DNA from 2 places in the Candidatus Caldatribacterium saccharofermentans genome. Region 1 is predicted to be linked to the other one. Evidence: riboswitches for the same ligand, from Rfam matches in the RefSeq annotation. Region 1 holds a riboswitch; the other holds the start of a gene.

What was found. Region 1 has a riboswitch for FMN ahead of ACPT9Q_RS03015 (ECF transporter S component). Riboswitches for the same ligand answer to the same signal wherever they lie in the genome.
Region 2: another riboswitch for FMN. It lies ahead of pdxS (pyridoxal 5'-phosphate synthase lyase subunit PdxS); the one in region 1 lies ahead of ACPT9Q_RS03015 (ECF transporter S component).

What each region holds. Positions count from the first base shown of each region.
Region 1 covers NZ_CP187957.1:580,296-587,848, forward strand. Annotated here, with positions in the region: gene ACPT9Q_RS03010 (methylated-DNA--[protein]-cysteine S-methyltransferase) at 55-585, shown strand; gene ACPT9Q_RS03015 (ECF transporter S component) at 538-1,098, opposite strand; FMN riboswitch at 1,182-1,333, opposite strand; gene ACPT9Q_RS03020 (DUF190 domain-containing protein) at 1,453-1,782, opposite strand; gene crcB (fluoride efflux transporter CrcB) at 1,786-2,163, opposite strand; gene ACPT9Q_RS03030 (FGGY-family carbohydrate kinase) at 2,275-3,738, shown strand; gene ACPT9Q_RS03035 (iron-containing alcohol dehydrogenase) at 3,761-4,924, opposite strand; partial or broken gene ACPT9Q_RS03040 (IS200/IS605 family accessory protein TnpB-related protein) at 5,204-6,891, opposite strand; gene ACPT9Q_RS03045 (IS607 family transposase) at 6,788-7,258, opposite strand; gene ACPT9Q_RS03050 (sugar phosphate isomerase/epimerase family protein) at 7,398-7,553, opposite strand, start outside.
Region 2 covers NZ_CP187957.1:2,050,859-2,058,411, reverse strand. Annotated here, with positions in the region: gene ACPT9Q_RS10540 (FprA family A-type flavoprotein) at 1-654, opposite strand, end outside; gene ACPT9Q_RS10535 (permease) at 701-1,237, opposite strand; gene ACPT9Q_RS10530 (permease) at 1,241-1,738, opposite strand; gene ACPT9Q_RS10525 (helix-turn-helix transcriptional regulator) at 1,731-2,111, opposite strand; FMN riboswitch at 2,232-2,385, shown strand; gene pdxS (pyridoxal 5'-phosphate synthase lyase subunit PdxS) at 2,459-3,334, shown strand; gene pdxT (pyridoxal 5'-phosphate synthase glutaminase subunit PdxT) at 3,334-3,921, shown strand; gene ACPT9Q_RS10510 (radical SAM protein) at 4,219-5,268, opposite strand; gene ACPT9Q_RS10505 (tetratricopeptide repeat protein) at 5,252-6,373, opposite strand; gene ACPT9Q_RS10500 (hypothetical protein) at 6,426-7,157, opposite strand; gene ACPT9Q_RS10495 (NIL domain-containing protein) at 7,158-7,553, opposite strand, start outside.

The sequences.
Region 1 (7,553 bases):
TTGACCTTTCTCTGAGCTATCTTTATTATACGCAGAAAAAGAGAGAAGTAAACCATGGAGCTTGGAATATGTTTCATTCCCACCCGTTTTGGTTTTGCCCTTCTTGGCTGGCGGGAAAGCCTCACGCATTTCGTCCTACCCCAGAGGACAAAGGAAGAAGCCCTGAGGCACCTTGCCCGCTACGGAGTGACGCTGAAAAGCCTCACTACCGGCACACCGCCCTTCCCCGAGGTCACTTCCCGGGTCCAGGCATACTTTGAGGGGCAACGCGTGAGTTTCCCGTACCCTTTTGATCTCGGACACCTCTCCCCCTTCACCAGGAGAGTCCTTGAAGCCGTTGCCTCCATTCCTTACGGGACCCTGGTCACCTACAGGGACCTTGCAGAAACAATCGCCCTCCCCCGGGCCACAAGAGCCGTGGGAAGGGCGGTGGGAAAAAACCCGCTGCCTCTTTTCATCCCCTGCCACCGGGTGGTGGGGAAATCCTCCCCTGGAGGGTTTTCGGGGTACGGGCTTCGGTACAAAATCCTTCTTCTCTCACTGGAGCTTCTGGGAAGCAGCCCGGACAGGAACAGTCCCTTCTAAGAACGCGCTCACCTTTTTGTAAAGTAGCAGGGTCACCGTGGCATTCAGAGCTCCCTTGAGGAGATTGAAGGGCACCACAACCGGGAGAATCATTCCAAGGACCGTGCTCCTTGGTACCCCAAGGTAGATGGGGGTCACGACGAGGTTGGCAAAAGCCATGACCCCGGTCATGATGAAAAGCCCGGCCAGAAGGCCAAAAAAGGCCCCCCGGAGGGTTCGATGCCGCCTGTACAGAAGTCCTGCCACTCCTACAAAGGTTCCGCAGGCCAGAAAGTACATGAGCATACCCCAGGGACCGCCCTGCCCGGTGAGGAGGGCAAAAAGCACTGCCACAATGGCTGCGGCAAAAAGCCCTGCCCCCGGACCAAACTTCAGGCTCACCATGAGAATGGGGATGTCCCCTGGCCGGTAGAGCAAAAACGACGCCGAAGGAATCAGGGGGAAGTGAACAAAAAGGTCGAGAACAAGCGAAAGCGCAGCAAAAGCCCCAGCGTAGATGAAGTACTTCTTCACGGTGCAACCTCCCTTTCTCCTTCCCAGGGCAAACAAAAAACCCTGAAAGCTCTTTCGCCTTCAGGGCTTGAGGGTAACCGGAAAAACTTCTTCTCCCATCCGGACTGTACCGTCGGCCCCGGATTTCCACCGGATCAACCCCTCTTTGCCGAAGAGGGGCTCGCGGGCTTGAGGCTTTCGCCTCTCACCGCCGGTCGGGAATTGGGTTTCCCCTCACCCTGCCCTGAAGAAGTTTTTGTTTTCAAAAATTATACCCCGGGCAGGCGAGAGGGTCAACCTTTACTGGGTGTTCCCTTCAGAAAGAACCCAAAAGGAGCTCGTCCACCATGGCCTCGAGGGCAAACGGAACGGTCATTACCCCTCATAGAGGAAAACCCGTACCTTTTCCTCCGTCACCAGTCCCTCTTTCACTGCCTCATCGATGATGGGCTTGATACGTTCAATCTTCTCCCTGGTGTCCACGACCTCAATGACGATTGGAAGGTCCGTGGAGAGGCGGAGAATTGAGGTTGCCTGGAGCACGCTCTTTTTTCCGAATCCTGCGATACCGCGAAAAACCGTTGCCCCGCTCAGGCCCTCCTTCCGGAACATCTCAAGGAGGTACTGGTAGAGAGGCTTTCCCCTGTACCTATCCGATTCCCCGATGAAAATCCGTAAAAGGACCGCCTCTTCTTCCCGCTTCATGGCTTAATGGAAAAACACGCCTGCCAGAACTTTCCCAAGCACCACCGCACCAAGACCCAGGACGACGTTGCCAAAGAGGTTGAGGAAAAAGAGCGAGAGCTCCCCTTCCTCAAAAAGCCGCAGGGATTCGTACTCCAGCGAAGAAAAAGTGGTGAAGGCTCCGAGAACCCCGATGGTGAGGAAAACACGGAGTTCGCGATCGACGAAACCACCGTACTCGACGGCATACATAATGAAGCCCAGAAAGAAACTTCCCAGGACATTGATGAGGAAAGTCCCAAGGGGAAAGGTCAGGATGTTCTTCTGCACCCACCATCCCACGCTGAAACGGAGCACAGCCCCCAGCGCTCCGCCAAGACCAACAAGGAGAAGGTCTTTCAACGGTACTCCCCTTTCTGGAAGACTCCACCCCAGAGGTGGAAGAGTATTATACCACGCAAGGCAAAGGAGTAGTACAATGACAGAAGACAAAAATCAAAAGGAGTGAACAGGGTGAAGGACACCTTTGTCCTTGGTATCGACCTCGGTACCCAGGGAGTCCGGGCCATGGTGGCGAACCTCCGGGGAGAGGTCATCGTGGAAGAAAAAGAAGATATCCGGTTTTCCCTCCAGGAAGGACGACGTTTCGAACAGGACCCCAGAGAGTGGTGGGAGAAAACAGAGCGATGCGTCGCAAAAACCCTTGCCGCCTTCAGTGCCCTTGGCTATCCCCTCACATCCCTCAGGGCCATCTCCTGTGACTCGACTTCGGGGACCGTCGTTCCCGTCGATGCCCAGGGTCAGCCGCTCATGCACGCCCTCATGTACAACGATTCCCGAGCCCAGGAAGAGGCTCACATCGTGAACGAAGCGGCACAGGACTTCACCGAACGTCTGGGGTATCGCTTCGACCCCTCCTTCGCCCTCTGCAAGGTCCTCTGGCTCAAACGGAACCTCCCCGAAATTTTCGAGAAAGCCGCGTATTTCCTCCACCCCACGGATTACCTTGTGGGGCACCTCACCGGAGTTTTCGGGATATCGGACATCTCGAACACCCTGAAAATGGGCTACGACCTCATGGAGAAACGGTGGCCTTCCTTCATTGAGGAGAAGCTCGGTATTCCTCTCCAAAAACTCCCCAAAGTGGTGAAAAGCGGGGAGGTCATTGGTACGCTTTCTCTCTCCCTTGCCAGAACATGGGGCCTCTCTCCCCAGACGTTTGTCGTTTCCGGAGCAACGGATGGAACAGCAGCATTCTACGCCTCGGGAGCCACAAGACCGGGGGATGTTTCCTCAACGCTTGGCACCACCCTTGTGGTGCGAAGCATCTCCGAGCACCATGTGAAGGATCCTCTGGGACGCGTGTACTGCCACCTCCATCCTGAGGGTTTCTGGCTCCCCGGAGGAGCCTCCAACACCGGAGGAGAGTGCCTCACCCACTTCTTCCCTGAAGCGAACCTTGCCGAATGGGACGAAAGGGTTGCCCTTCTCTCCCTTCCCACAGGCCTTATCGTGTACCCCATGGTCCGTAAAGGAGAACGCTTCCCCTTCGCCCACCCGGAGGCAGAGTTTTTCTCCCTGGGGGAACGGAAAGATGACCTCGAATTCTACGCTGCTTGTCTTGAGGGCGTGGGGTACGTGGAACGCTACGGGTTCGAGCTCCTCGAGCGTCTTGGAGCCACCCGAATCCAGCGAGTGTTCGTCTCCGGAAGCGGGGCAAAAAGCCCCATATGGCGGAAGATACGGGCGAACATCCTGGGGCTTCCTCTTTACCTCCCCAGGTTCCCCGACGCTGCTTTAGGAGCCTGTATCATGGCAGCCTGCCCGCTTTTTGGAGGGATATCTCAGGCAGCACAGAACATGGTCCACGTGGTGGCGCAGGAAGAGCCCGATCCTGCACTCTCGGTCCTCTACGGAGAGAAATACCAGCGCTTTGTGGAAGAGTGCGCAAAGCGAGGATATATCAAAAGCACCTGACCCCGAGCGGGGTCAGGTGTGATCAGAGGGATCGGCGGTAAATCGTCAGGATGTCTTCTTTCGTGAGAACTTTCACCGAGCCAATGGGGCCTCTTTTTGCTACCCTTTCGGCCATCTCCTCAAGACGTTCTTCGCCAATGCCCACTTCCCGAAGCCTTGTGGGAGCACCGATCTCCCGGAACCACTGTCGGGTCCGCTCAATACCGGCTTTCCCGAGGTCTTCGTCGCTTCGGTTCCCGCGGGGGATGTCCCATACCCGCTCGGCGAACTGGGCGAACTTCTTCGGAATGAGCGGAAGGACGTATTCCATCCACTGGGGGAAGAGAATGGCCAGCCCCGCCCCATGGGGGATGTCGTAGACACCGCTTAACTCAAGCTCCATCCGGTGCGTTGCCCAATCACCTGTCAATCCTGCTTCAATAAGATGGTTGAGGGCCAGTGTCCCGCACCACATGATGGTGGCCCGGGCGTCGTAGTCTTTCGGGTTTTCGAGGACTCTTGGGGTGTACTCGATGATGGTCTTCATGATGCTTTCTGCCAGGCGGTCCTGGAGAGGCGTCTCAGGAACGGGATGGAAATACTGCTCGAACACATGGGCCATCATGTCCACGATGCCGTAGACGGTGTGGTCTTTCGGAACGGTGAAGGTGTTTTCGGGGTCGAGGATGGAAAAGTCAGGGAAAAGCACAGGGTTCTTCACCACGAGTTTCTCCTGAGTCTCGTCATTTGTGATGACTGCATTCCGGTTCATCTCAGAGCCTGTGGCCGCAAGAGTCAGAACAGTCCCCAGAGGGAGCTTCCGTTCCGGTACACTTTTTCCCGTAAAGAAATCCCACGGGTCACCATCATAGCACACTCCTGCGGCAACAATCTTGGCAGTATCGATGACGCTTCCCCCACCCACAGCGAGAACAACCTCGACTTTCTCCCTCCGGCAGATTTCCACTCCTTCCCGGACTTTGCTGAGACGAGGATTTGGCTGGATACCAGAGAGTTCGGTAACTGAACACCCTGCCTCCTGCAGGCGACGCACTATCCGGTCATAGAGACCGGTCTTTTTGATGCTCCCTCCACCATAAGCAAGGAGCACCCGTTCTCCGTACTTGCGGCATTCCTGCCCTACCCGGTCGGTTTCCCCTCGTCCAAAAAAGAGGCGCGTAGGATTCCAGTACTCAAAGTTTCGCATGTACCTCGACCTGGTTCAAAAACTTGACTGTTTCTATTTTCAGCCAAGCCGGCCCCCAGACCAGGCTTTCGCCTCCTTCCGGATATTTGATTTGCCCTCCGAGGGGCAGGGCGACAGGGGACCTCGGCCCGGGAGTCCCACCCGGACGGGAGTACTGCACCGGAAGGGCACAACTGGCACGGACCGCCGGACTGTGTGGACCTTCCGGCGGGGAATTGCTCCCGCCTCCCGCGTCCTGTTAGGACGCCTACCGGTTTGTCCGACACCGGCTAAACGGGGTCACCGCAAGGACAGGGCCAAAAGCTTTAAGTCGCGCCAGACGGAGCAATACGCTTCCTGCTGCCACGGGGCAAACCCGTTGTGCACAGGGAGCCTCCCCTCCAGCCGTCTCAAGCAGGCCCTGACCCTGCGGGTCATCCCTTCTCCTTCCCTCGGTGTATCAGGATTGACCTTTTGGGTCAGGTTTTGCTTGATACGGGCTACCAGTTGCTTCATTTCTTTCGTTACCCGTTCCTTAAAGCCCATCGCCCGGCGGCCTACAACAAGTGCCGCCGAGCAGTGCACCGGAACGGCGTAACACTCCATGTACTTCCAGTAACCTATAGTGGACGTGTGCCGGGCAGCCACGAGCTTGAAAGATACTCCCTCTTTGACGCCCTCCGGCACACCGCCTCCACCATCTTCGCAAAGGGAAAGTTTGAAGCCATGCGGTTGAACTTCTTGTTGGTGTCCAGCCTATCTTTCCCAAACTCCAGGTCTTCCAGGATAACCGGCTTGCCCAGAAAGAAGGCTATGTCTCCCACTACTTTGGCTAAGACACCTATCAGGTAGTCCCGTCGAAAGCCGGAAGCGTAAGCCAAGTCAGGTACCCTGATGTACAGAAAACCGTTAGGGTAAGTGGTAACCTGAAACTCTCCTTCGTATTTACCCAGGTTGCCGGGGTATGGAACACTAAAACCTTCCGGCCACGGCTCCGGCTGGCCTGAAGCGTTTATGTTGCATAAGGCCACTCTGTCAGGGTTCGTGTCCAGGGCTAAACAACCTTTAGCCAAGTTGGGCTCCCGCACTCCACTCAGTTCAAACGTCAGATGCACCATATAGCGGCCCTCCAGGGTGCGGACCAGCTCTACTGAATAGGGTAGCTTCATGGCCAGCCATACCCGCACCAGGTCCCGGTGCTTCTCCGGCAGCCACAACCTGCCCTCCACCCTCGGGGCGCGGCTCATCTTCGGGCGGCCCAGGGCGTCCTCGCCTACTTTCTCCGAGAGGTGGGAGATGGTCACCGCCAGGGAGAACTCCCCCTCCCGGTAAGTTACCTTTATGTTAGGATTGCCGCCTTTGGTCTCGTCCCCTCGGGAGTAGAGGCGGTTTTTGCGAGCGGCCCGCCACTTCTCCCGCGTGGCCCGGCCTTTGCAGACCTTCTTCCACAGTTTCTTGCCGCCAAACACTACCCTGGGTACAGTCCCGTTCTCCCGGTGGGCTTCCAGTTCGGCCAGTTTCTTCTCTAAAGATGCTACCCGGTTGTTCCGCCCCCTGACCACCAGGCGGAGTTTTTCAATAACTTCTGGAGCAGCCCCTTTTTTCTCTGCCACCACCAGCTTCCTCATAGCCAGGCTGAGCTTTTGCTTTGCCCGGCCCAGCTTCTTTTCCGTCTCCTCAATCTCCAGTCCCAGGAGCTCTCTCTGGGAGTCCAGCACACCTTGTGCCTTAAGCCTGGCGTCGTCCGCATACCGCGAGTTGAGACCGAAAAGCTCCTGGCCGAGTTTTTTGATTTCATCGCGGGAAGCGCCTTCCAGGAGCCGGTTGAAGGCCCACCGCATGCAGGCGCAGAAAAGCCGCATCTCCGTAACAAGAGGGTCTTCCTCACCCCGGCTCCACCTTGGAGACCGGGAGGTGGGGAAGACCTCTGGAAAAAACTCCCCGCATACTGTAAAGCTCAATTTGTCCTTCTTTTGCCTCTCCGGCATCCCTTATCAGCTCCCGGAAGCCCTGCCGGATTTTCCTCCCACCCCTCGCTCCACACAGCCGGGCCGAAAAAGAAGTCACTATGGCTAACAAATCTTGCACCAGCTCCGTATGTGCGTCCTCGGGCTCTTTCCGCGAAACTTCTATCTCTACACCGCAGTACTTTACATGGCGCTCTAAATAGGCGTACCCGAACCTGGCCAACCTGTCGGGGTATTCGATGAGGAACTTTCTGAACTCACCCCGTTCGGCGCTTTTTAGCACCCGTTCCAGGCCCCGGCGGTTCTGGTTTAAACCCGAAGCCACATCCGAATACTCCGCCACTACACGGTAGCCCTTCTCCCGTGCGTATGCCCGCAGTCTCTCCATCTGCCGCTCGAGGTTTCCAGCGTCGGCCCGCTTCTTCGTAGACACCCGGGCGAATAGTTAAGCACAACCAGTTACAGTCAAATCCCTCGAAGCTGATGCAAACCTCCCTTTCCTCCATTGTAGCATGGAAGAAAAGGGTTCAGGGATTCCAGTGCTTTTTCAAGAACTCGAGGCCCTTCTGGGCGATGTATTCGCTGCTTGGCGCAAGAGGGCGCCATATGGAGGCTGCACGGGCAATCTCCTTCACGCCCGGGACGAAGGACTCGATGACCAGTGCCCCCCGGTAGTTGATTTC
Region 2 (7,553 bases), 790 kb from region 1:
CGAAAGCGACGAGAGTTTCTCGATAGCTTTCAGAACCATAGTGCTGTACTTGGCCACAATGTTCGCAAAGTACCGGAGCGATTCCCTGATGTAAAAATCAAATTGCGGGCACTCGTCCTCGAAAATTGCTCCTTGAAGGGCTCCATAACCCCCGAAGGCGTCACAGGAAAAGAGCGTTTGCGTTTTCTCCTCATACGTCACCATGGTCTCCGGCCAGTGGACCATGGGGATATGGTAGAAGACCAGTTTCTTTTCCCCCAAGTCGATCCGTTCCCCATCGCGGACGACCTGAACACCTTCGGAAATGCTGTAAAAGGCCGAAACCATATCCTTCGCCTGAGGTGAACAGAGAATAACCGCTTGAGGAGCGAGTTTCCTGAGAATCCTCAAAACTCCCGTGTGGTCTGGCTCCATGTGGTTGAGGATGATGTAGTTGAGGCTTTCAAGGGGAATGCGCTCGCTAATCTGGGCAAGGTACTCATCAACTTTCAGGGATTTGGCGAGATCAACAATGGCGTTTTTTTGGTCAACAATGAGGTACGAATTATAGGAAACCCCTTCTTGCGTTATGGGCCAGAGACCTTCAAAGAGGTCTGTGGTGTGGTCGTTGACGCCAATCCAGTAGATACCGGGGCGAACCTCCACCGAGGGCATTGCCATCCCTCCTCTCTTTTCCTGCGTTGTTCCATTGTACCAGACCTTAAGGCGTCTCAAAAGGGAGATATATACGATTTTTCTCCTCAAGGCTCAGAAAACGGTCAAGGAGAAAGGCAATGGCGAGGACTCCAAGAAAAGACATGAAGTACCTCGACGCGGCAAAGACCAGCCCGAGATTCTGTATCTCAAAAAGGAGCATTGGGATTTTCATCGTTGACCACGCTCCGAGGAAAATCCACACATTCCGTAAGCTTACACCCTTTCGAAGGAGAACTTCAGCCACGGGGAATGCAGCGTAAAGAGGACCGGCAGCAAGGGCCCCCAGGGCCAGAGCTATACCGATACCAACCATCCCTGAAGCCTCTCCCAGCCGTTTCACCACCTTTTCCCTGGGGATCCACACATCAAAGAGCCCAACAAGGATAAACACAGGCGGGATAACACTGAGCATGAAAAGGATATTCTGCAGGGCTACTGCAAAGACCTTCCTTCCCAGAAGGGGAGAAAAGAAAAACATAACGAAGCACAGCCCCAGAAGGACGAAAAATCCTCGGTAGGTTCGAAGAATATCCTTGACCATGGCTCACCTCATCACCTTTACAAAGATCCAGACTCCGTACCCTACGAAAAAGGCGTAACAGTAGGCCAGGAGATTTCGCCATACTGCGGCTTTTACCCCAAAGTATCGGATCTCAAGGGGGAGGGTCACAACACCGACCATCATGAGGGTAGAGATGAATACGGCCATCTGGGCAATCCCCGCGCCATGGTCAAGGAGCACCTTTGCCATGGGAAAAGCGACAAAACCAGGAACAAGGGTAACCGCCCCAACGACAGAGGCAAGGAGATACCCCAAAAAACCACTTCTTTCCCCCAGAAAAGCGGCAATGGTTGCCTCAGGAAGGAGGACCACAACCAGGGCAAGAATGAGGAGGACCACAAGGAATGCAGGGAGAATGTTCGCAAAGCTTTTCCAGGCTTTTCTGAGTGCTTGTTCCGCCTTTTTTCGATCTCTGGCAAAAGAAAAGGCAAGCCAGGAAAGGGCAAGACCGTAGAGAACAAACGTAGTGATATCACCCATGGTGTTCGCTCTCCCTCTGGAACTTCTCGTACTCTTCAAGAAATCTCTGAAGCCTTAGTACTTGCCTCCGCACGTGCTCCACCCAAAGCCGGAGTACCGTCTTGCCTTCACCGGTGAGGGTATAGATTCTCTTTGCCGGCCCTGAAGTTTCCGTAACCCACTCCGAGGAAACCCATCCATCCTCTTCCATTTTTCGAAGGGTTCGATACACGAGTCCAGGGTCTGGGGATTCATCCTCAAGAAGAAAGTGTTTCAGCCGCTCCATGAGTTCATACCCGTGGGAGGACCGAATAGCAAGACACAGAAGGAGACACGGTTGCAGAAACCGTTCAATCCTGAATCCCGGACACTCGCAGTGCGACGAAAAGCACACGGACTCTCACTCCTTAAAATATCACTTATATGCAAAATGCACATATAGGTTATACGTCGCAGCTTCTGCTGTCAAGAGCTCTGTGATATACTTCCCTAAAAAGTGAATAGCGCTACCTTTTCCAACCTTCGGGGCAGGGTGAGGAGGGCGTTTCCCTCCAATTCCCAACCGGTGGTGATGCCCCTCTTTTCGAGGGGACGAGCCCATCAGCCTCAGCGGTTGAACCGGTGAGAATCCGGTGCCGACGGTATAGTCCGAATGGGCGAAGGTTGGTTCCGTCGTCTTTAAAGCCCCAACGAAGGTTGGGGCTTTTCTTTTTTGCAAAGCCAGAAAGGAAGGTGAGGAAAATGGAAAAGGGAAGCTGGGTGGTCAAGAAGGGGCTGGCGGAGATGCTGAAAGGAGGTGTCATCATGGATGTAACAAGCCCCGAAGAGGCTCGCATTGCTGAGGATGCAGGAGCGGTCGCCGTTATGGCTCTTGAACGTGTTCCAGCTGACATTCGCCGCGAAGGTGGTGTCGCCCGAATGGCCTCAATCGAGAAAATTGTCGCCATTATGGAAGCCGTGTCTATTCCGGTCATGGCCAAGGTTCGTATCGGGCATATTGCCGAAGCCATGGTTCTTGAAGCTCTGGGAGTGGATTTCATCGATGAGAGCGAGGTCCTCACTCCAGCGGATGAAGAAAACCACATTGACAAACACGCTTTCACCGTGCCTTTTGTCTGCGGAGCCCGGGACCTGGGAGAAGCCTTGCGGAGAATTCAGGAAGGTGCAGCGATGATTCGCACTAAGGGCGAAGCGGGCACAGGGAACGTCGTCGAGGCCGTGCGGCACATGAGACGAATCACCCGCGAGATACACTATGTCTGTTCTCTCCCCCCTGAGGAACTCCCCAGAGTCGCTAAGGAAATGGGTGTCTCTCCCGCTCTCCTTGAAGAAGTCCGCAAAGAAAAGCGACTCCCCGTGGTGAATTTCGCCGCTGGTGGCATTGCTACCCCCCAGGATGCTGCTCTTTTGCGACTCCTTGGAGCCGATGGCATCTTTGTTGGCTCGGGAATTTTCAAATCGGAAAACCCTCCCGCCTTTGCAAGAAGTATTGTCCAGGCCTGCACCTTCTTTGACGATAAGGAAGCCCTTCTTGAAGCATGCAGGGGAATCAGGGGAGCCATGAAGGGTCTTGTGAAGGAGGAGTTTACAGTACTCCTCCAGGAACGGGGGTGGTAATGGTGGAAGTCGGCATTCTCGGCTTTCAGGGAAGCGTTGAGGAACACGAGAGGATTTTTCAGCGGCTTGGGGTGAAGACCAGAAGAATCCGGTACGCAAGAGATCTCGAAGGAGTCAACGCCATTGTTTTTCCTGGAGGAGAAAGCACAACCATAGGAATTTTCCTCCAAAATGGGGACCTCGTGCAACCTCTTCGGGAAGCCCTTATCCAAGGCATGCCTGCACTCGCAACCTGCGCAGGAACAATCCTTCTTGCCCAAGAAATTGAAGGGAAACACTTTACTTCCTTAGGAGTACTCCCGATAAGGGTGCGGAGAAACGCCTACGGCAGGCAAAGGGAGAGCTTCGTTGCCCCGCTCACTCTCGCCTTTGACCCATCACGACCCTTCCCCGGGGTGTTCATCCGGGCTCCCCGGATCGAAACAGCTGGTCCTGAGGTCTACTTTCTCTCCTCTTTTGACGGGCAACCGGTAATGGTGCAATACGGTGCCATCCTTGGATGCACATTCCATCCCGAGCTTACGGAAGATACGCGGGTGCATGAATACTTCCTGGGAGTCGTCTCTTCTCGGAAACCCAGGGTATAAAACTTCCAAAAAATTTCGTTCTGCCCCTTGACAGGGAAAGAGGAAGGGGCGATAATACAACTGCCACAGGTTTCAGGAGGCTGGAAGTTGGGGAGCTGGCAGAAGAGGGAATCCTCAAGCTGCTGGGTCTTGCAGCGGAAGGTTTGCTGGAGCCTGTGGTGTAGATTGCGGGTCCCGAGGAATCTCGAGGTCCTAATGAGCTGAGGGGTTCTTCCTGATGCTCCTACGGAGGTCGCAGAGCTCCGGCCTCTGAAGCAAAAATTGGGACTTAAGGGGTTTGTTGGGACCCGCAGTTTTTTAGTACCACTGAGAGAGCAGGAATCGGTTGCCTATAAGGACGTTCTTCAACCCTGCCCCCTGGCACCTCTTGAGCGCCTCCTCGGCATGGCGAACGGACGTCGTCGGGAGATTATCGAAGAAGAAATTCGGCGCAAAACCCAAAAGGACGTAGGGGATATCAGGGTTAAGGCGGGCAATAAAAAGGGCGATCTGCTCCACTTCCTCCTCAGGGACATACCCGGGTACTAAGGGAGTACTCGCCACAACAGTGGGCCTTTCGTGCTTTTTGCTTTCTTCGGCAAGCCAGGCAAAGTTTTCGAGGATTCTGCGATTCGTCACCCCGGTGAGGGCGAAGTGAATACGCTCGTCAAAGGCCTTTAAATCCACCTTGAGAATCCCTCCGCTTTCGCAGGAAAGCTTGTACATCCTCTGGAGGATTTCAGGATGCACTGTCCCATTGGTCTCCCAGCAAACACGAACCATTGTCTTGGCCTTTCGGGCAAATGCAAGGGCATGGGCTATTTGAGGCGCTGGATCCCCACCAAAAAAGCACACACAGGCAACTCGGGGGTGTAGTGCTTTGAGGAGGTCTTCAACGCTTGCAAGAGGTTTCCGCTCGGCAAGAAGGCGGTGAAAATGCCAGTTCTGGCAGAAAAGGCAATTCAAGGAACATCCTGCGTAGAAGACGGCAAGGTTCTGGTACCCAAAGTGTTTCCTCTCAGGACAAACAGAAGCTGCCACGCAATTCGTCGGAAGGTCGTCATAGTACCACTCCAGAAGACCTCTTTTTGGTGTTCCCGCCCAACGTTTCCCTTCCTCAACCAGACCACAGAAACTCTTCTCTCCCTGCGCACAGGTATGAACACAGATCCTGCACCGGGAAGTCCCTGAAGGCGCCGGATAGGGAAGACCAAAAGACTGGCGAGCCCGACGATGAACCTCCTGAATATGGGAACGCACCTGGGAGAAATTCTCAATGATGCACCTGCGACAAAGGCCCAGGAAATCGGCGATGAGAAAGGACTTTTCTCCACAGAAAGAACAACGTCCCTCACGTGGCTCCTCCATACTCCATCACCAGGACATCACTCCCCAGTTGGTCAAAAACCCCGATTTCCTCTCCGGGACAACCCTCCTGCAATATTCCCTCTCTCTCGAGAAATACGCTCCATGGAAAACCCTGCTCTTTTAGGTGTGACACGTCTTGCTCCATTTTCTCCCACTGTCCCAGAGCCCTGTACGTAAGCGCCCGGAAAGCATACCCTCTGAGGAAAGCAGGGTTCAGAAGAATCGCCGCGGAAAAATCTTCAAGGGCCTTCTCGTACTCTCCTTTCCTGTAAAAGCACAGACCACGGGCAAAATATGCCCGGAAAAGGGCCGGATCAAGATGAATGGCTTCACTAAGGCTTTCTACTGCCTCGCCATAGTGCCCGAGCTCAAGCAGGACTATGCCCTTGAGATAATGAGCTTTGGGATTCTGTCTCTGCAGGGTGATAACCTTTGAGAAATCCTCAAGCGCCCTGTTGTGGTCTCCTTTCTGAAAGAAATAGGTACCCCGAAGCAGGTACAGCCTCGGATCAAGAGGTCGAAGACTCAGGGCTCTTGAAACATCCTGCACAACAAGCTCTTCACACCCCCTGTGCCTAAGAACAAGCAGTGCCCGGTAGTAGAGTGCCTCGGAATCAGAAGGATTCAGCGCAATGCACTGTGTGAGGTCTTCCACTGCTTCCTTGTGCTTCCCCTGCTCTGCAAGCGCTATAGCCCGGTTAAAGAAGGCCTCAGGAAGACGCGGATTCAGCTCACAGGCTCGGGAGAGGTCCTGTAAAGCCTCTTCGAGCCGACCCAGCGAGAGATAGGCATTCCCCCGGTTGTTATAGGCCTCGGCGAAATCGGGTCGCAGCACAATCGCTTTCGAGTAGTCAGCAAGCGCTTTTTCAGTCTCTCCAAGGGCGAAATAGGCATTACCACGGTTCACATACCCCTCAGCGTAATCCGGCTTCAGCTCAAGAAGAACGTTGTAGGTCTCGATGGCCTCCCGGTATCGTTTCTCCCGGAGGTATCTAAAGGCAAGAAGGACAAGCCTTCTGAGCTCTGGGGAGAAAATATCTCGAACCTCAATACGCGAGAGATAAAGCGCAAGAACCGCAAGTGCTGCAAGGAGAAGGAGAAACACTGGTTTCCTTACCCCCCACCCTTTTTCTTCTCATTTTAGCAGAAAAAGGGCCTCAGGTAAGCTTTTCGAGCTCGATATTGCCCTCCACCCCAAGAAGGTCTTCAAAAATCACGACGACTCCCTCCAAAGAGGTAATGCGCCGGGCTAAACGTAAAACGGAAGCAACATCTTCTCTTTTCCGAACCCGGTTGGCAAGACTCGTCGCCCAGGCATCAGCTAAAGCTGCAGATTTGGCCACGACAACGACGGCGTCGGCATGCCCAAAACTCAAAGAAGGCCCCACCTTCCCTGAAGAGGTGGCAACCCCCCAGCTACTTCCACCACGCAGTCGAATGCCTATCCTGAAACTGAAGGGAGAGTCCTCACCAGCATAAACGGCCACCAGGCGATCCCGTGAAGAGGTTACAAGAAGGTCTCCCCCGTTTTCGATGATGAGCTCAGGACTGAAAGGCAAAAGTTCCTCCGCAATAGCTTCATTGATGGCCCCTGCTACTGCAGCCATTGGCCCGACGCCGGCTTCCTGTGCAGCCCAGCCCATACGCCGGCATATCCGGGGAGCAAAGGAGGGAACAGGGATGGGAGTGAGCGATTCAGCAAAGCGGGGATCATAACGGATATAGGCTTCGAGGTTCCTTCGCTCCCGAAGAAGACAGGCCTCCGCTTCCTTTTTGAGGTCCTTCTCGGCGAAGATGAAGAGGTCGCTCTCCTTCACCTTCACCGAGAAGGACACAAGATCCCCGGCCTGCATATACTTTCGATACCACCGCTCCACATACCGGTGCACTTAAAGGAGCGCCTCCATGGCATGGGTTGGACAGGCGAGGACACAGAGTTCACAGGCAATGCACTTCGCCGGGTCATACCGCACAAGGAAGGAGGGTCGCTCCATCGAGAGTGCTCCTGTGGGACAGAGGCCCACGCAGGTACCACAGTGGTAACACCGCTCCTCCACCATACGGATGTCCTGGCTCAAAGGCTCGACAAAAACACCCTTTTCCCTCAGGAATTCCAGGCCTTCCTCTTGCCTATCCCGACTACCAATGAGCTCCATCACCATGATTCCCTCTCGATGGGGAGAAATAGAAGCCCGAAGGATATTGAACCGTAATCCAAAGCGCAAAGCAAGCTCGCAGACGATCGGACGATCGGCTACCTCCTGAGGAAACCGGAGGACGACTTT